2 regions of the Brevibacillus sp. NL20B1 genome follow, and region 2 is predicted to be linked to the other one. Evidence: predicted binding sites of a transcription regulator. Region 2 holds the regulator's gene; the other holds the start of a gene.
What was found. The regulator NrdR, encoded in region 2, represses ribonucleotide reductase genes. The targets are predictions, from matches to a motif close to AACACNATATATNGTGTT.
Positions count from the first base shown of each region.

Region 1 (14,172 bases), on a different contig from region 2:
GACGTTCAGTTCCATCGCCACGAAAGTGCGGAAACGGGCGGTGTCCAGCACTCCGGATTGGCCGATGACCCGCTCCTTCGGGAACCCGGACGTTTTGAAGAAGGTGTAGGTCATCGCGTCTACCGGGTTGGACAGCACGATCACGATGGAGTTGGGCGCATAGGTTTTCACCTGTTCAGCCACGGAGCGCATGATGCCCGCGTTGGTGTTCACCAGGTCGTCGCGGGACATGCCCGGTTTACGCGCAATGCCTGCAGTGATGATCACGAGGTCGGCATCTTTGATGTCAGCGTAGTTGGCCGTACCGGTGATGTTGGCGTCAAAGCCCAGCACCGGCGAGGATTCCATCATGTCCAGCGCTTTCCCCTTGGTCGGGTTTTCCAGTTGCGGAATGTCAACCAGCACGATGTCTCCCAGTTCTTTTTGCGCCAGGATGAATGCCGTGGTAGCACCGGTAAAGCCGCTGCCGATGACAGCGATTTTTTTGCGTTGGAATGCCATATTGGTTCGCCTCCAATTATTTTGAAGTGCAAAAGCCGGTGATCGTCTCGCTTACATCTCTGTTGGATTGATTACATGTTTTTGATCAGGGCATCGGCAAACTCGGAGCATTTCAGCTCAGTTGCGCCTTCCATCAGACGAGCGAAGTCGTAGGTTACGGTCTTCGCGGAGATGGTTTTTTCCATGGAGGAAATGATCAGGTCTGCCGCTTCGTTCCAGCCCAGGTGACGCAGCATCATTTCGCCGGACAGGATGACGGAAGACGGGTTTACCTTGTCCAGACCTGCGTATTTCGGAGCAGTACCGTGGGTTGCCTCAAATACGGCATGGCCGGTCAGGTAGTTGATGTTGGCGCCAGGTGCGATACCGATGCCGCCCACTTGCGCTGCCAGTGCGTCGGAGATGTAGTCGCCGTTCAGGTTGAGTGTAGCCACGACATCGTACTCAGCCGGACGGGTCAGGATTTGCTGCAGGAACGCGTCGGCAATCACGTCTTTTACGATGATTTTGCCTGCTGCTTCTGCTTCTTTTTGCGCCTTGTCAGCGTCGCCGCCTTCCGCTTTGATGCGGTCGTATTGTGCCCAGGTGAACACTTTGTCGCCAAATTCGCGCTCAGCCAGTTCGTAGCCCCAGTTTTTGAACGCGCCTTCGGTGAACTTCATGATGTTGCCTTTGTGCACCAGCGTGACGGATTTGCGCTTGTTGGCCAGCGCGTAGTTGATTGCCGCGCGCACCAGACGTTCGGTCCCCTCTTTGGAAACCGGCTTGATGCCGATACCGGAGGTTTCCGGGAAGCGGATTTTTTTCACGCCCATTTCCTTTTGCAGGAATTCGATAACCTTTTTCACTTCCGGGGTGCCTTCCGCCCACTCGACACCGGCATAGATATCCTCGGTGTTTTCGCGGAAAATGACCATATCAGTCAATTCAGGATGTTTCACCGGAGACGGAACGCCTTGGAAGTAGCGAACCGGACGCACGCACGCGTACAGGTCCAGCTCCTGGCGCAGTGCCACGTTGATGGAGCGGATGCCGCCGCCGACCGGCGTGGTGAGCGGACCCTTGATTGCGATCAGGTATTCGCGAACAGCAGTCAGGGTATCCTCCGGCAACCACTCGCCGAATTGGTTGAACGCTTTTTCTCCTGCATATACCTCAAACCAGGCGATTTTCTTTTCGCCTTTGTACGCCTTTTCCACGGCCGCATCCAGTACGCGGACAGCCGCTTTCCAGATGTCGGGACCGGTACCGTCACCTTCGATGAACGGGATGATCGGGTTGTTGGGAACCACCAGTTTTCCGTTGTCTACCGTGATTTTTTCACCGGCAGCAGGCTGCGACAGGGTTTTAAACACAAGAATCCCTCCAGTGTGAAAAAGTAGTGAAAGATATTTCCAGACGTAGGAGAACTACCACGCGACGTGGTAGTTCTCAAGCTTGCGCTCAGGAGTGTCGCACCGCTTTGGCGGCCGCCTCCTCCACGCTCGGAAAAGCAAAGGTCTTAGCGCTGGTCGATCGGCACGTAATGCCGGTTGACCGGTCCGGTGTAGTCAGCGCGCGGACGGATCAGGCGGTTGTTTTCATACTGCTCCATGATGTGCGCGGTCCAACCGGACATGCGGCTGATGGCAAAGATCGGCGTGAACAGGTCGCTTTCCAGTCCGAGCGAGGTGTAAACAGACGCGGAGTAGAAATCGACGTTCGGCTTCAGGCCTTTTTCGCCGGTTACCATTTCTTCGATTTTGACGGACATCTCGTAGAGGTCGGAACGGCCCACTTGTGCCGTCAGCTCTTTGGACATTTGTTTCAGCCACTTGGCACGCGGGTCGCCGTCCTTGTACACGCGGTGTCCGAAGCCCATGATCTTTTCCTTGTTGTCCAGTTTTTTGCGGATGTAGGATTCCACGTTGTCGATGGTGCCAATTTCCGCCAGCATGGCTGCCACCGCTTCGTTTGCGCCGCCGTGGAGCGGCCCTTTCAGCGTGCCGATGGCAGAGACGATGCCGGAGTAGATGTCAGTCAGAGTTGCGACAGTGACGCGCGCGGAGAACGTAGACGCGTTGAACTCGTGATCTGCGTGCAGAATCAGCGCAACGTCAAATGCCTTCACGGCCGTCTCCGACGGTTCTTCCCCCGTCAACATGTACAGGAAGTTTTTCGCGATGCTGTAAGACGGATTGGGGGCAACCGGCTCCAGTCCCTTGCGGATTCGCGCAAACGCTGCCACCAGGGTAGGAGTTTGTGCCACCAGTCGAATCGACTTGCGGTAGTTGGCCTCCGGAGACATGTCCTGCGCCTCTTGGTCGTAGAGCGCTAGCGAAGAGACAGCTGTGCGCAACGCCGCCATGGGGTGTACGCCTTTCGGATAAGTGCGGATGCTGTCGATGACTTCTTTCGGCACCGCAGCATTTTCACCCAACTGCTTTTTCAAAGCCTCCAGCTGATCGCGCTTCGGTAGGGCTCCATGCCAGAGCAGGTATACGACTTCTTCAAAGGTAGCGTTTTCAGCGAGTTCGTCGATGTTGATGCCTCCGTAGCTGAGCACACCGTCGACGATGGAACAGATCGAAGATTGAGCGGCAACAACGCCTTCCAGTCCACGAGTAGCTGTCATGTAACTCTCTCCTTTTCCACTCTAAGCTATTATGAAGTTGTCAGGATGAAGTAGGGGCGGTTCTTTTTACTACCCCCCTCCGCTGTGAATGAAGTGCTGAGGTTCATCATTCGCTTTCTCGTCGGGCCGAAAGAGGAGGAGAGACCGGATGGCCTTGCAACTGCATGGCAATAAAAAGAATCCAACCGTAATTCGACACAATTATAAAAGATTATAGCGATTTTGTGAATGAAAAAAGTACAACTTGCCCGGAAAGCGCAAGGTCCAGCCAAAACTTGTCAGCCCCGGAAAGCATGCTGCATAATAGGTACATGGAAGTTCGCCGTCCCCTTGGGGCCAGAAAGGAGAACGCGTTTGAATCGGGAAAACTGGGTGGAACGCCTCTTTCAACTGCTTCGATTAATCTGGGTCTGTCTGCTCGTGTACGCGGGCTTCAAGCTGACCCAATTTGCATTACCCTTACTTTACCCATTTCTCATCTCGTTAGTCATCGCGCTGATCATCCACCGACCGGTCACCTATCTGACGAAAAAGGCTCGGATCCCCCGTTGGCTGTCGGTGACCGTCGCGCTGCTTCTGCTGATGGTGCTTACCGCCGGCGTCGTCACCCTGGTCGTCACCGAGACGGTCGTCGAGATCGGGGAACTGGCCAGACAGCTGCCCGGGTTTGCCAACGAGCTGGGCACGTACCTGCAGCGGACGATCTCCCAAGACTTCCTGATGGGGTTGTACAACCAGGTGCAATGGTTCTACGAGCAGCTAGACCCCAGTTACAAGGAAAAGATCGACAGCACCGTGGGCAAAGGGATCACCTCGATCACCCAGGCCGGTCAGCACCTGATCGTGCAGTTCCTGGAAGGGCTGAAAAACCTGCTCCTCTCGCTGCCGAACCTGGCGACTGTGCTGGTGATTTCGATCTTGGGCGCCTTCTTCATTGCCAAGGACTTCTTCCTCTGGGAAGCGCGCTTCCGCCGCCTTATGCCAAAGGGCGTAAACAAACGGCTGAATCAGATTTTCAAAGACCTGAAAGCCGCGCTGTTCGGCTTTGGCAAGGCGCAGCTGACGCTGATTTCGCTCACCGCCGCGATCGTGATTGTCGGCCTGTTGATCCTGCGCGTCGAATACGCCATCACCATCGGGCTGATCACCGGTCTGGTGGATCTGCTTCCGTATCTGGGCACAGGGACGGTCTTTATCCCCTGGATTGTCTATCTCTTTTTCAAAGGCAACTACAGCCTGGTGATCGGCTTGTCGATCCTCTACGCGATTGTGTTGATTTTCCGTCAGATCATCGAACCCAAGGTGGTGGCGGAAAACGTCGGTCTCGACCCACTGCTGACGCTGGTCGCCCTGTTCGTGGGCCTGAAACTGTTCGGCTTTCTCGGGCTGATCATCGGTCCCGTCTCACTTGTGCTGATCAATGCACTGGTGAAGGCGGACGTCTTTTCCGACATCTGGCGATACATCAAGGGCACGTAAAAAGGAGGCGCCATTCCTCCTTTTTTTCGTGTCTTGGCGCCGATTTACCTGCGGAAAAGGATGTGCACGCGGCCGCTGGAGATGAGCGACCAGAGCCAGCGCTTCAAGAGATGGCGCACGATTAACCGCGTGTAGGGGATGAGAAACAACAGCCCGAACAGGTCGGTGAAAAAGCCCGGCGCCAACAGCAGCACTCCACCCGCGAGAATGAGCGCGCCGTCGATCAGCGCTTCCGTCGGCATCTGGCCGCGCGAGAGCTGGAGCTGCAGCAGCCGAAGCACCTGCATGCCCTGCCGTTTGGCCAGCCAGGCGCCAACCAGTCCGGTCAGGATCACCAGCGCCACCGTGTTCCAGCCGCCAATCACTTTGCCTACCGCGATCAGACCCCACAGCTCAATCGCCGGCACGACGACAAACAAGACCACAAGGATGCGAAACAGCATGCTACGCTCCTCCTTCGTACTGAGCCAGGAGCCAGGCATAGACGTCCGGTTCCGCACGGGAGAGACGAATCGGTTTCATCGTCGGCGTCGTGAAGGCGTGCATCGTTTTGCCGGACACCAGCAGCGTCTCGTCCGGGATGCGGTACACCTCGTAGGCAAATGTCAGCCGCACCGGCGTCAGCTCTTCGATCCGCGTGCGTATTTCCACCCAGTCATCGTACCGCGCCGGCAGCTTGTACCGAAGCGTCGCCTCCGCGACCGGCAGCAGCACCCCTTTTTCCTCCAACTCGCGATAGGTTAGCCCCGAGTGGCGAAGAAACTCCGTCCGCCCCACTTCAAACCAGGTCAGATAGTTGGCGTGATAGACCACGCCCATCTGATCCGTTTCGCCGTACCTCACCTGCAGTCGGTGAGTATGTACAACCGCACTCAATGCAACCGCCCCTTTCTCCTGTTATTGTACCACAGTCCTGCGATAAAACCTGCTTTCCGCCGCCTCCTTTCCCTTGCGGACGGACAAAAAAACCGGCGAAGAACGAAGCAGTTCGTTTCTTCTCCGGTTTTGGTTGCTGTAATACGGGGGCGTTAGCGGATCGGGCACGCGCCGCCTTCGCACGATTCCGCCGTCACCAGGTCGGAATCGCCGCCGTTCTCAAACTGCTGCAGGATGGCCGGGTCAAACGGCTTCATCGACGCTTTCAGCGCTTCGTACTCCTCTTTGGTGCAGGCTTCGTACGGAGCAAGCTGGTACGTGCCCCCGTCGAGCTGCAGGAACGACACACCGACGAAGTTGTCCCAGTTGGAGTAGACGATCTCTTCCACCTCGCCCCACTCTTCCGGCCGAACCGTAATCGTGTTGGAGGAGTTGTGCTCCGTATACTCTTTCTGGAAGCGGAAATAGGTCTCAAACTGCCGTCTGGCGCTGACCTGTTCCTTGGTCTCCTTGGCTCCGGAAGCCACCGGAAAGTCGATCACCAGCGTACGGGCGTTGGCCATGCGCTCCTCGTGGGTGTCGCCCGGCGTGCCCACTTCCGGATGGACTCTCCAGCCCAACGCCTGAACCGCTTTTGCCAGCGGATCTTCGGCGTTGATCCGAATGCGGCGGATGTAGTACGGCGAGTGGGACCAGTGCAGACCGCTGGATACACCGCCGGCCACCTGGGAGAGCGTGCCCTCCGGCTTCACCGTGGTCACCAACAGCGGCGCGTTGACGCGCAGCTCGTATGCGTAGCGATTTGCTTCCTCACGCGCAGCTTTACCGAGCAGACGAAGCAGTTCCACCTCCTGCTCCTCGGTGTATCCGAGCGAAGCGATGGCGTCCTTTACTCCGGTCAGCGACGTGCCGAGCAGACGGTCACGCTGCTGCACCCTGTCCCAGTGAGGCAGTTCCAGCGTCACCAGCGTCATGCGCAGTCCGGCGCGGGCCGATCTGCGCTGCGCGTCCAACAGGCCGTCCAGATCCAGGTATTTGGAGCCATCCGGTCTTTCCTTGACGAACTGCACCAGATTGACGGTGGTCAGGTTGCACACGCCGTAGGAGTCGAGCAGAATTTCCGCACACGGGTTGAGCCCCTCCGCGTTAGGACGGCGCCGGTTGGCCTCTTCCAGGTTGATGAAGCCCGGCTCGCCTTCCATCTGCATCATCGTAAAGACGAGGTGCAAAAATTCCCGGCTCGGCTGTTTCGTGAAGGCAATGGAGTTGTTGGACATGCGGCGATGATCCAGTCCAAAGCGGCCGTCTCCCACCTTTTGAATCGTGTCAAACCAGGACGGCTTCCGATCGCCCAACAGTTCGCCCACCATGCGGTGATGAGCGAGCTGCTCTTCTGTCCAAAATCCGTTGATGCCGTATTTGGCAAACAGGCACTCATAGTCGTCATGGTCAAACAGGAAGATCTCCGCCGTACGGCGTACGCCCCCCACCACGACGTTGGCTCCGATCAAGTTGCCGATGTCGAGAATGTGGATCGGACGCACCTTTCCGTAGCCCTTCTCGTCGCTTTCAATTGGCTCCAGATACGGATCGATTTTGTTTTTCAGCACCTTGTCGATGCCCTCAAACATTTCGCGAAGCGGTTCGTGGCCGCTGGCCGTACCGCCGAAGCGCTTCAGCCGCTCCCCTTTGGGGCGGACGCTGTTGTAGGAGATTTTCACAGTATGGATGTGCTCATATTCCTTTTTCGTCAGGATGTCCAGGTAGAGGCGCAGCGACTCGACCCAGCCTTCCTTGCTGTCACCGACGTAGATTTTGGCAAAGCCGTTTTCCAGCACTTTCAGTTCGGAGCGCTCCAGCCGCTGGTGTTTGGGCAGGGGCTTGTACTCCGAGGAAAGCAGGGTAACATTGGTGCGGATCGGCGAGAGTCCTGCCGCCATCTCCTTCGTGCACTTGAAGCCGACGCCTGTTCCCACCAACAGCAGGTAGAACAGGTCGCACAGATCCTCCCAGGATTTGATGTTCAGGAATGAACAGTTGAAATTGGCCAGCGGATACAAATCAGCTACGCCGTTTTCCGCTCCGCCCACCCAGAGGGTGCGGCCGGACAGGAACTGTCTGAGATTGAACATGTTGTCAAACAGTCCTTCCGCTTCCTTCTCCAGTTCCTGCAGATCAGGGGTCAGCCCAATCTTTTGCAGATGCTGATAGGCCAGCTTGATATTGTAATCCACCGAACGGCGACAGGTTTCTTTCCAAGTCTCCCGTCTGCCTTTTTCCGGAAGAAAACGGGAATACGTCCGATAATAAACGAATTGTCCCAGTGCATTCATGTGCGGCGGGAAATCGGGGTAACGGTCCAGAAATTCATCCCGCAAAAAACGGGTTCTCGTCTCTGTAGCCAACATGTCGGTTCCTCCTTCAATACTATCATCTCTAGTTAACCCCTTTTCCCGCAAAAACTCAATAGTTTTTTCTATATGTTGTGTGCAATATTTTTCGACAACACAATATGTAGTGTTTTTGTGAAAAAAGGGACTTGACAAGGCTGTTCGCCTGCCGGGAGAAAACACGCTCACGAAGTCCTCATTTTAGCAGATTTTTTGTCGTTTTTCAGCCCCCCTCCTGCACTTAGCGTGCCCGAAAAGAAAACCGCCCTGTCCACCGTGCAGTATGGACAGGGCAGAACGATAAGGCATATCGAAAAAGCGGCATGACAAAACGAGGGGGACGCGTTCCATCCCCCTCCCAGATTCAGGGTATTTATAGCAATTCTTTACAGCACCCGGGCATGTCCAGTGTAAATGTGGCCGCGTTCGGAGTCGACTGTGACGATTTGACCGTCTTTCAGCAGTTCCGTAGCACGCGTGACGCCGACGATGACCGGGACGTTGAGGTTAAGCCCGACAATGGCGGCGTGAGAGGTGAGTCCGCCCTCTTCGGTAATGACCGCGCCCGCCTTTTCAAATGCGCCGATCATGTCCGATTCCGTTCCAATCGTCACGAGGATGCTGCCTTCCCGCATCTTCTCCAGCGCTTCCTTCGCCGAGCGTGCAACCACGACCCGGCCGGTCACCACCTTGCGCCCGATGCCTTGTCCCTTCGCCACAATGTCGCCGATGACGTGAATTTTCATCAGGTTGGTGGTGCCTACTTCACGCACCGGCACGCCCGCCGTGATGACCACGAGATCACCGTGGCGGACATACCCCGCCTCCAGCGACTGCTGCACGGACAGCTCCAGCATTTCGTCAGTCGTATTGGCCATTGGTCCAAGCACCGGGTAGACCCCGTTGACGAGCGCGAGACGGCGCACCACTTCAGCGTGCGGCGTAACTGCGACGATCGGCGCTTTGGGACGGTACTTGGAGACCATGCGCGCGGTATGACCGCTCTCCGTCGCCGTGATGATGGCCGCCGCATCCAGGTCGAGCGCGGCGTTGGCCACGGCCTGGCTGATCGCGTCTGTAATGGTCACCTGCTTTTGCACAGCCTGGTTGTACAAAATCTCCCGGTAATTCAGTTCCTGCTCCGCTCTGAGCGCAATCCGGTTCATCGTCTCCACCGACTCTACCGGATATTTGCCGGCTGCCGTTTCGCCGGAGAGCATGATCGCGTCCGTGCCGTCAAAGATGGCGTTGGCCACGTCGCTTGCCTCCGCCCGGGTGGGGCGAGGATTGCGCTGCATCGAGTCGAGCATCTGCGTCGCGGTGATGACCGGTTTGCCTAATTCGTTGCACTTCTTGATCAGTTTTTTCTGCACCAGCGGCACTTCCTCCGCCGGAATTTCCACGCCCAGGTCGCCGCGGGCCACCATCAGTCCGTCGGAAACGGCGAGAATTTCGTCTACGTTGTCCACGCCTTCCTCGTTCTCAATCTTGGCGATGATGTCAATGTGAACGCCGTGGCGTTCCAGAATTTCGCGAATCTCCAGGATGTCGGCGGCCTTGCGCACAAACGAGGCAGCGATAAAATCGACGCCCTGCCGGATGCCGAATTCGATATCCTGTGCATCCTTTTCCGTAATCCCCGGCAGGTTGATCTTGACGCCCGGCACGTTGACGCCCTTTTTGCTTTTCAGCGTGCCGCCGTTCTTGATGCGGCAGATGATCTCATGCCCCTCTACCGCTTCCACGGTCAGACCGATCAGCCCGTCGTCGATCAGGATCGTGTCGCCCTTCTTCACGTCGCGCGGCAGATCGGCATAGGTGATCGAGATGCGTTCCGCCGTGCCGGGCACGTCCTCTGTGGTCAGCACGATCGTCTGGCCCTCCTGCAGTTCCACTGCATCCACGGCCAGCGTGCCGGTGCGGATTTCCGGTCCCTTGGTATCCAGCAGGATGGCCACCTGCTTGCCCGTCTCCCGGGCCGCCTGCCGGATGTTGGCGATCCGGGCGGCATGCTCCTCGTGGGAACCGTGGGAAAAGTTGAGCCGGGCCACGTTCATGCCGGCGTGGATCAGTTTTTTCAGAGTCTCGACCGACTCGCTCGCCGGTCCGATGGTACATACGATTTTCGCCTTACGCAGCACTGTGCGTCCCTCCTATGAAACAAGCTGTCAATATACGCCGTACTAAATGGACAGCGTGCGCGCCAACTGATAGATGGACAAGTCGAGCTGGTGCTTTTGCGCCAACGCATCCTTGAAATCGACGTCGACGATCTGGTTGTTGCGGATGCCGACCATTCGGTCCCGCTTTCCTTCCAACAGCAGGTCAACGGCCGCCGCCCCCATGCGGCTGGCCAGCATGCGGTCAAACGCAGTCGGCGAACCGCCCCGCTGGATGTGGCCGAGCACGGTCACCCTGGTTTCCCAGCCGGTCCGCTGCTTGATTTCCTCTGCGTAGGTGGCAGCGCTGCCGACGCCTTCCGCCACGATGATGATCGAGTGCTTCTTGCCGCGGCGGTTTCCAGCGTGCAGCCGTTCGATGATGTCGTTCATGTCATGGTCTGCTTCCGGAATGATAATTGATTCCGCACCTGCCGCCAGACCGGCCCACAGCGCCAAATCTCCGGCGTCGCGCCCCATTACTTCGATGATGTAGGTGCGCTCGTGCGAAGTGGCGGTGTCGCGGATTTTGTCGATCGCTTCCACAATCGTATTGAGCGCGGTGTCAAATCCGATGGTGAAATCGGTACACGGAATGTCGTTGTCGATGGTGCCGGGCACGCCGATGGTGGGAATGCCTTTCTCCGTCAGCTTCTGCGCCCCGCGGAAGGAACCGTCGCCACCGATCACGATCAAACCTTCGATGCCGTGCTCGTGCAGTTGGCGTACCGCCTTCTCCTGTCCTGCCTCTGTTTTAAACTCTTCACTGCGGGCCGAAAAGAGGATGGTTCCTCCCCGATGGATAATGTCCCCGACTGACCCCAGCGTCATCTCCTGGATATGGCCGCGCATCAGCCCTTCGTACCCGTGGTACACTCCGTACATCTGCACGCCGTGATAGGCGGCACGTCGAACGGCGGCGCGAATCGCCGCGTTCATCCCCGGAGAATCTCCGCCACTGGTCAATACTGCGATTTTCTGCATGGAAACCACCTCTCCTGTCCTAAACAAAGGCCCAACGACCCTTCTTATCGTCATTAGCATGTCTTGAAACAGAAACAGTATGTGCCAAAGAGCCTTTGATACATGCTGTATCAGTTCCGGATTTATATCTGTTACACTCATTGCGGAATATGTGCCATACTTTTTGAATGATCTGACAAATTCCGCGTCCGAATACGATTTTAGCAGATTTTTCGCGCAGAAAAAAGCAAAAAACGCCTCCTCTGGATCAGAAGGAGGCGTAGGCACCAATCTGTTTAAACTTCTCGTAGCGATCCTGTATCAGTTGTTCCGGACTCAACCGGTCGAGCTGTTCCAGTCCTTCCAGCAGCTTCGCCTTGACCCGGCTGGCCTGCTGGACCACATCGCGGTGTGCCCCACCAAACGGCTCCTCGATGATCCCGTCGATCACACTCAGCTCCAGCAGGTCGGGCGCGGTAATCTTCATCGTTTCCGCCGCACGCATCGCCAGGCTGGCGTCCTTCCAGAGAATGGCCGCCGCCCCTTCTGGCGAAATGACCGAGTAGGTGGAGTTTTCCAGCATGTAGACGCGGTTGCCGACGCCGATCGCCAAGGCGCCGCCGCTGCCGCCCTCGCCGATCACGACGCAGATGATCGGTACGCGGAAGCCGGCCATCTCCCGCAGGTTGCGGGCAATCGCTTCACTCTGGCCGCGCTCCTCAGCCGCTTTGCCGGGATATGCCCCCGAGGTGTTGATAAAGCAGATGATCGGGCGGCCGAATTTGTCCGCCTGCTGCATGATCCGCAGCGCCTTGCGGTAGCCTTCGGGATGGGCCATGCCAAAGTTTCGGCTGATGTTTTCCTTGGTGTCTTTTCCTTTCTGGTGGCCGACCACTGTGACCGGACGGCCGTCCAGTTTGGCAATGCCGCCGACAATCGCCAGATCGTCGCCAAAACAGCGGTCACCGTGCACTTCCAGAAAATCTGTGAAAATATGATGAATGTAGTCCAAAGTCGTGGGCCGCTCGGGGTGGCGGGCGATCTGCACGCGCTGCCAAGGCGTCAGATTGCCGTAAATCTGCTCGGCCAGGTCCTTGGCCTTTTTCTCCAAACGAACAACTTCATCGGAAAAATCAATTCCTTTTTCCTCGGTAAACCTGCGCAGTTCCTTGATCTTTTCCTGCAGTTCCACCAGCGGCTTCTCAAAGGGAAGTTCGCCTGCCATTTCTACACTCCCTCCCGAATCGTGTGCAGCTCGACGATTTTTGCCAGCGTGGTCCGCATGTCCTTGCGATGCACCACCATGTCGAGCTGTCCGTGCTTCAGCAGGAATTCCGCCGTCTGAAAATCTTTCGGCAACTCCTGGCGAACCGTCTGCTCAATCACGCGACGGCCGGCAAACCCGATCATTGCGCCCGGTTCGGCGATGTTGTAGTCGCCGAGCGAGGCGAAGCTGGCGGTCACCCCGCCGTATGTCGGGTTGGTGAGCACGGAGATGAACAACAGCCGCTCCCGGTCCAGCCGGGCCAGCGCCGCGCTCGTCTTGGCCATCTGCATCAGGCTGAGCACGCCCTCCTGCATCCGCGCACCGCCGGACGCGGAGAAAAGGAGAAACGGCAGTCGCCGCTCCACGGCCCGCTCGATCGCCCGGGTGATCTTCTCGCCGACGACCGAGCCCATGCTGGCCATCCGAAAGCGGGAGTCCATCACGCCGATGACGATGCGGTTGCCTCCCAGCACGCCCTCGCCGGTGATGACCGCCTCGTTGAGATTGGTGTTTTTCATGTCTTGTTCCAGCTTCTCCAGATAACCGGGAAAGCCGAGCGGATTGGCGGTGATCAGGTCTGCGTCGAACTCCTCGGTCAGCTTCCCGTCATCCAGGAGCGACTGGATCCGCTCGGGAGCGGACATGGGGAAATGGTACTGGCAGCCTTTGCAGACGCGCAAATTTTTCTCCAGGTCCTTGGAGTAGTGGATGCTCCCGCAGTGCGGGCATTTATTCATCAGTCCCTCGGGAACTTCCTTTTCCTTGGGTCCCGTCACAGTGGCGCCGTCCGCGCCGGCGGGAACGCGCGCAATCGTCTCCGCAGGGACAGTCGCGAACTTTCGCTTCTTCCCGAACAGGTCTTTAAGCACAGTTACACCTCACCTTTCTGGTCAGTGAAGGATCGTGCCGAGTATTTCCTGGACTTCGTGAACTTCGCTTTCGGGCACGAGAATTTCGTACTGCTTGGAAACCTTCGCCTCGCGTACCTTGACCAGGAATCCTTCATCTGTCAATCGTTGCTGTATCCGTTCCGCTATTTTTGCGCTAGGAGCGATGTAGATGACCGTCCACATGCTGGCAACCTCCTTCAGCGTCCAAAACAGGTCTGCCTCATCATATCACAGCGCCAGCGCTCGTCGCAAATCAGCAGAGGGAACGGACTAGGCGGGACGCACGACTAGAGCTTGCTGTTTTCCAGGTGCTCGCGCATTCTCTCCACCGCCAGTGCTTCGTCTCCCTCGCGAATGGCTTCCATGATCCGACGGTGCTCCGCCAGCGCGGTGCGGGCCCGACCTTCGCGTCCCAGCGATTCGCTGCGGACGCTGTCGCTGTACTCGACGAGCGGTGCCCAGATGCGATGCAGAATGGAGTTGCGGCTGGAGCGGCAGATCACGCGGTGAAACTGGTAGTCTTCCTCGGTGGGAACCTCGCCGCGCTCCACGCGCTCCTCCGCCGCCGCCAAGATCCGCTCCATCTCGTCAAAGTGCTTGTCTGTGGCACGCCGGCAGGCCAACCGCACCGCTTCCAGCTCCAGAATTCGGCGCATTTCGATCAGGTCTTTTTTCGTCTTGTAGTCCCGCAGGATAAAGTAGCCGAGAATGTCAATCAGGCGGTTGTGTCGGTAGTGCTTCAAAAAGGTGCCTTCTCCCCGGCGGGTTTCAATCAGTCCCAGCAGTTCCAGGGCTCGAAGCGCCTCCCGGACGGAAGAACGGCCCGCTCCCAGTTGTTCGGACAGCTCCCGTTCGGACGGCAGCTTGTCGCCGGGGCGCAGGTTTTTTTCCCGAACAATTTCATGGATCTGCAGCAGAATGCCTTCGTACACTTTTCGTTCTTGCGCAGAACCGAGCACTTTTCACCCTCCTCATTGACTGTCTACGGCGAAGCACCCTCCTGACCGCGCACACGGTTGGGAGGGTGTTCTTC
Region 1 covers NZ_JAGTPT010000005.1:17,622-31,793, forward strand. Annotated here, with positions in the region: gene mdh (malate dehydrogenase) at 1-501, opposite strand, end outside; gene icd (NADP-dependent isocitrate dehydrogenase) at 573-1,856, opposite strand; gene citZ (citrate synthase) at 2,003-3,115, opposite strand; gene ytvI (sporulation integral membrane protein YtvI) at 3,470-4,594, shown strand; gene KDN35_RS04995 (FxsA family protein) at 4,639-5,037, opposite strand; gene KDN35_RS05000 (acyl-CoA thioesterase) at 5,039-5,470, opposite strand; gene nrdJ (ribonucleoside-triphosphate reductase, adenosylcobalamin-dependent) at 5,623-7,878, opposite strand; gene pyk (pyruvate kinase) at 8,247-10,001, opposite strand; gene pfkA (6-phosphofructokinase) at 10,044-11,003, opposite strand; gene accA (acetyl-CoA carboxylase carboxyl transferase subunit alpha) at 11,251-12,207, opposite strand; gene accD (acetyl-CoA carboxylase, carboxyltransferase subunit beta) at 12,210-13,118, opposite strand; gene KDN35_RS05030 (glutamate decarboxylase) at 13,140-13,322, opposite strand; gene KDN35_RS05035 (FadR/GntR family transcriptional regulator) at 13,427-14,098, opposite strand.
Region 1: nrdJ (ribonucleoside-triphosphate reductase, adenosylcobalamin-dependent) is a predicted target of NrdR. The motif match lies at 7,975-7,992, and genes of this name have one in related genera.

Region 2 (5,072 bases):
ACCAAGCGTAACGGACGGGCCATCTCTTCCGTATATGTACATAGGAACACACTCGGCTGACTGCTGCACGGCATACGCACACCGACCGAGAACACGATGGACAAGCGGATTGCGAACAGATCATCCGAAACGCTCACAAATCCTTGGCAACCGGAGGATACTCATGATACCGACATCATCCATCCCAATCGTACACCCCTGGAAAAAACACCTGCGCATCTGGGCAGCCGTCTGCCTGGCGGCGGCCGCGCTGTGGGCGGGTTACGTTTTGTGGCGGATCGATCAGACGAGCCGCAGCGCTGCACCGCAAAAAGCGGACGTGGCCATCGTGCTGGGAGCGGCCGTGTGGGGAGACCAGCCCAGTCCGGGGCTGCGGGAGCGGCTGGATTTGGCACTGCAGTTATACCGGGAAGGATACGTGCCCACCCTGATCGTCTCGGGCGGACTGGGTGACGGCAAAGGCGTGACAGAGGCTCAGGTCATGCGCAATTACCTGGTGGAGCAGGGCGTGCCGGCCGACCGCATCCTGATGGAATCCGAGGCGACCAACACGTATGAAAACCTGCTGTTCAGCCGGCAGATCATGCAGCAAAACGGCCTGCACAACGCGCTCGTCGTCAGCCACGACTATCACCTCGCCCGGGCGATGGACATGACGCGAGCGCTGGGCATATCCGCCCACCCCGTCGGGACGAAGTCCAACGTGATGTACAGGCCGTATCACTTGGTGCGAGAGGTGCTGGCGTACACCAAATGGCGGCTTACGTATCTGGGGAGTCAGCTTTCGATGCGCTGATTCTTGCGCATGATCAAATACACGTCCACGTAATGGCGGATCCGCTCCATGATGCGGGCCGCCTTTGTTCGTTCAATCCGGTTGCCGTTGGAGATGGAAAGATGCTCCTCCAATTCCTCCAGCGAGTAGTTGGAGGTGAACAGCGTCGGCAGGTGGTTGTTGACACGCTGGTTGAGGATGACGCCCAGCACTTCATCGCGCACCCAGGGGGTGAGGTTTTCGGCGCCGATGTCGTCCAGGATGAGCACGGGCACCTCCTTTAAAAGCTCCAGCTTGCCGGCGTATGACTGATCGGACAGCGAATCCTTCATCTCACGGACAAAATCGGGCACGTACACCATGAGCGAAGCGATGTTGCGCTCCGACAGCTCGCGGGCGATCGCCCCCATGATGTAGCTTTTGCCCACGCCAAACGGCCCGTGCAGATACAGTCCCTTTACCCGTTCGCCGCTGCCGACCGTCTGGCAAAACCGGATGGCCGCTGCCACAGCCGCCCTGTTTGCCTGGTCCAGTTCCAGCCGGTCAAAGCTGGCGGCCATCGTCTCCTCGGAGACGTAGTAGCTGCGCATCAAGCGGCGGCGGCGCATGTCTTCCTCATACGCCTGCTGCTTGTCGCAGGGAGAGATGGCGCTGACGATGGCCCCGTTTCTCACGCTGAGCTGGCTCCGGTGGCCCTTGACCAAGTTGGGGCACTGTTCCAGTCCCGGACAGTGCTCACACCAGTACTGCTCCTTTACCGCCGTGTAGACGCCGGACAGGGCCCGCAGGTAGTCGTCGCGGGACAAGTCTGGGTGTGCCTGTTGAAACGACTGCAAATAGGCGGAGGAGCGAAACATCTTGTCCAACTGCTGCTCCGGCGTCAGCAGGTGGCGCGGCGTCCGCTTGGCCAGTTCCTGCATGAATTGGCTGATCGATTCCATCCCTCATCACACTCCTCTCTGCCGTCTGCGCAGCGATTCCAACATGGTTTTCAACTCGGGATCGTCCTGGATGGACTGACCTTTGACCGTCTCCTGCGGTTCGCGCTCCTGAGAAAGCTGCCATTCCACGGAAGCAGGCAGCTTGTCCTGCAGGATGGGGCGACCGCTGCGGCGAACAGCGGTGTCTGTTTCCCGCTTCGGCCGCTTCGCCTTTTCCGTGTGCTGCGCCCGCTGGTCGGCGCGCTCCAGGATCTGCCGCACGGCTTCGTCCACGGTCGTGATCCGCTTCGCCTTCCAACTGTCGCGGATCGTCTCCATGTAGGCTTTGGGCAGTTCCATCTGCATGCTCTGCAGCGTGTGAAGCAGCAGCGCATTGGCCACCTCCACGGTCAGCCCGTCGCCAAACACCAGATTTTCCGCCCGTTCCAAAAAGACCCGGCTCACCCGGCCGCCTACCACCCGCTCCAACAGGGACAGGGGCGAGAGCTGCCGGCAGACGCGGGCAAACGCTTCGCTGCCCGGTTCCGGCAGGCGGCCCGGCCCCCACTCGTCATCGCCCGGGGCAGACGTCGCCGGTGTGCGGTGCAGCTTGTCGTCCGTGTAGCGCTGCACCAGCCGCTTGCGCAGGACATCCTTGTCCAGGCTGCCGTCCGGTTTGTACAGGGTCCAGTCGCGCAGTTCCTGCCCCAATCCCCAACTGTCCAGCTGATAGAAGTGGAACAGCTTGTACAAAAACTCCACGCTGTCTCCGGAAAAAACCTTGTCCGGTGAGGCGTTGTCCGGCAGGTAGTGGCGCAGTGAGGAAGCACTGAGCCGGTGATGGACCGCTGCTTCAACATCCGACTTCATCGGAGCCGCCGGATAGCGGGTCTCCATCTGTGCGAGAAACTGTTCCCGCTCCGATCCTTTGTGCACTTCCAACTCGGACGGTTTTAACGATTGAAACACTTCGTAAAAATCCTTGGTCACCGTCTCCGCCACCGGGTACTCCTGTTCCAGAGCGGCTCCCAGCGGGTCGGCGTACCGCTGCCGCAGCTGCCGGAAGCGGACGTTTTCGATTTTGTTCAATAGCATCACGGACAGCACGTAGTCGGCAAAAAACTCGTTTGGCGTCAGCGGCGGTTTTACCAGGTATTCGTAAAAATAGTCCCGCTGCTGATTCTCCCGCCTGCGAACAGCCAAAAGGCCCAGTGCCTCCAGCCGCTCCCGCGCCGCCAGCAAGCGGTCCAGCGAGAGGTCGGTCATCAGCATCAGACTGCGATGCGTGCTTTCCACCGCCGCTCCGTTCGCCTCCTGCACCTCGTGCACCAGCAGTTGGTAGAGAGAAAACGACTCCACACCGATGATCGGCAGGTAGAGCTGGGTGACGAAGCCCATTTCGGCAAAGCTGAGCGGACGTGCCAGCCGCACCAGATATCGATCTTTCGGCAGTAATTCGTTCCACACGAGACGAGGCATTGATCCTTTTCCTTCCTGACTAGTCTGGTTTCCCTATTATATCATGTCCGGCCGGTGATAGATACGACAGCGGAATGAAGGGGAAAAAAGGCAGCAGGAAAGACGCTCTTGCACATCGCAAGGGCGTCTACCCGATTGATTATAGGTTTCCCACTCCGCTGCCTTACTCCGCCTGCCCCGTTTTGCGCGCCTGGGACAGCAGTTCTTCCAGTTCCTTCATAAACACGTTGATGTCCTTGAACTGACGGTAAACGGAAGCGAATCGGACATAGGCCACTTCGTCGACGTGGTACAGCCGCTCCATCACTTTTTCCCCGACGTCCTTGCTGGGGATTTCCGACAGGCCGCTGCTGCGCAGTTCCTTTTCGATCTCGTTGACGACATTCTCCAACACTTCCAGCGGCACCGGCCGCTTTTCACAGGCCCGCACCAGGCCGCGAAGCACCTTTTCCCGGCTAAATTCTTCACGGGTGCCGTCTTTTTTAATAATCAACAGCGGCGTCTCCTCGACCACCTCAAACGTGGTAAAGCGGCGTTCACATTTTTCACATTCGCGCCGGCGGCGAATGGATTTGTTATTGTTAAAAGGTCGGGAATCTAGTACCCTGGTCCCATTGTAATCGCAAAACGGACAGCGCATTGCGGAATCAACTCCAATTATGACGGTACTTTCATTCAGTGTCCCTCAATTTCCCGCCGGAAGTCAAGTCAATCCTTGTACCTATTTCACGTCTGAGCCAATTGGAGTAAAATTTAAGTACAAGTTGGAGGGATTCCTATGCGCTTAGTTTCAGTAAGACAAGCCCGCCCGGGGATGAAGGTGGGCCGTACGATCTTTACCGAAGATGGGAAAACGTTACTAGGGGTAGGCGTCACCCTTACGGAACGGCTGATTAATGGGCTGACCCGCGCCGGCATCGACTCGCTGTACGTAGAAGACGAGCGTACGGAAGACATCGTCGTGGAGGAGGTCATCCGGCCGGAAACCCGCCAGACTGCCGTTGAAGCGATTGTCAAAACTGTCAAGCAAATCACCAACTCGAACAAGCTGGCCCGAAAGGTTTCGCTCAACGAAATGGGGCTTCTCTTTCAGCAGGCATGCAATTCCATCTTGGACGACATGATGGGCAATCATCAGCTCTTGCTCCATCTGACCAGTATTTCTACCCATTCTCCCTCGCTCTACCATCACTCGGTCAACGTGGCGGTGCTGGCGGCAGCAGTCGGCATGTCGCTAGGCTACAGCCGCAGCCAACTGATGGATTTGAGCATCGGCGCGATGCTTCACGACATCGGCAAGGTGCAGCTGCCGCCGGAATTGTTGCAAAAGCAGGAGCGCTGGAACGACGAAGAGCAGGAGATCGCCAAGCAGCACACCATGCTGGGATTCAACCTCCTGCGCAAGCAGCATGACATCTCGCTGTTGTCCGCACACGTCTGCCTGCAGCACCACGAGCGGTTGGACGGCAGCGGCTACCCGCAGGGGTTGAAAGGCAAGAACATTCACGAGTACGCGCAGATCGTCGGCATCTGTGACGTCTACGATTCGCTCACGTCTCCACGCCCATGGCGCAAACGGTACATGCCGCAGGACGCGCTGGAATACCTCTTCGGAGCGGGTGGACACCTGTTTGAGCATCATCTGATCAAAGCCTTCAGCAAGCACATCGCCGTCTTCCCGATCGGCAGCAGCGTCGTGCTGAACACCGGCGAGGTGGGCGTCGTCTGCCGGGTCGACCCGGACTACTGCCACCGTCCCACTGTCCGCGTCTTGAAGGACGGCCGCGGCAACGACTTGCGTGTGCCCTACGAACTGGATCTGAAGTCGCAAATTAACCTGTTTATCGTCGGCTTTGAAGACGAAGAATTGTTCTCGCTCGAAGGGCTTGTGCAGCCCA
Region 2 covers NZ_JAGTPT010000026.1:60,714-65,785, forward strand. Annotated here, with positions in the region: gene KDN35_RS16300 (YdcF family protein) at 164-796, shown strand; gene dnaI (primosomal protein DnaI) at 778-1,716, opposite strand; gene KDN35_RS16310 (replication initiation and membrane attachment family protein) at 1,723-3,174, opposite strand; gene nrdR (transcriptional regulator NrdR) at 3,338-3,814, opposite strand; gene KDN35_RS16320 (HD-GYP domain-containing protein) at 3,953-5,072, shown strand, end outside.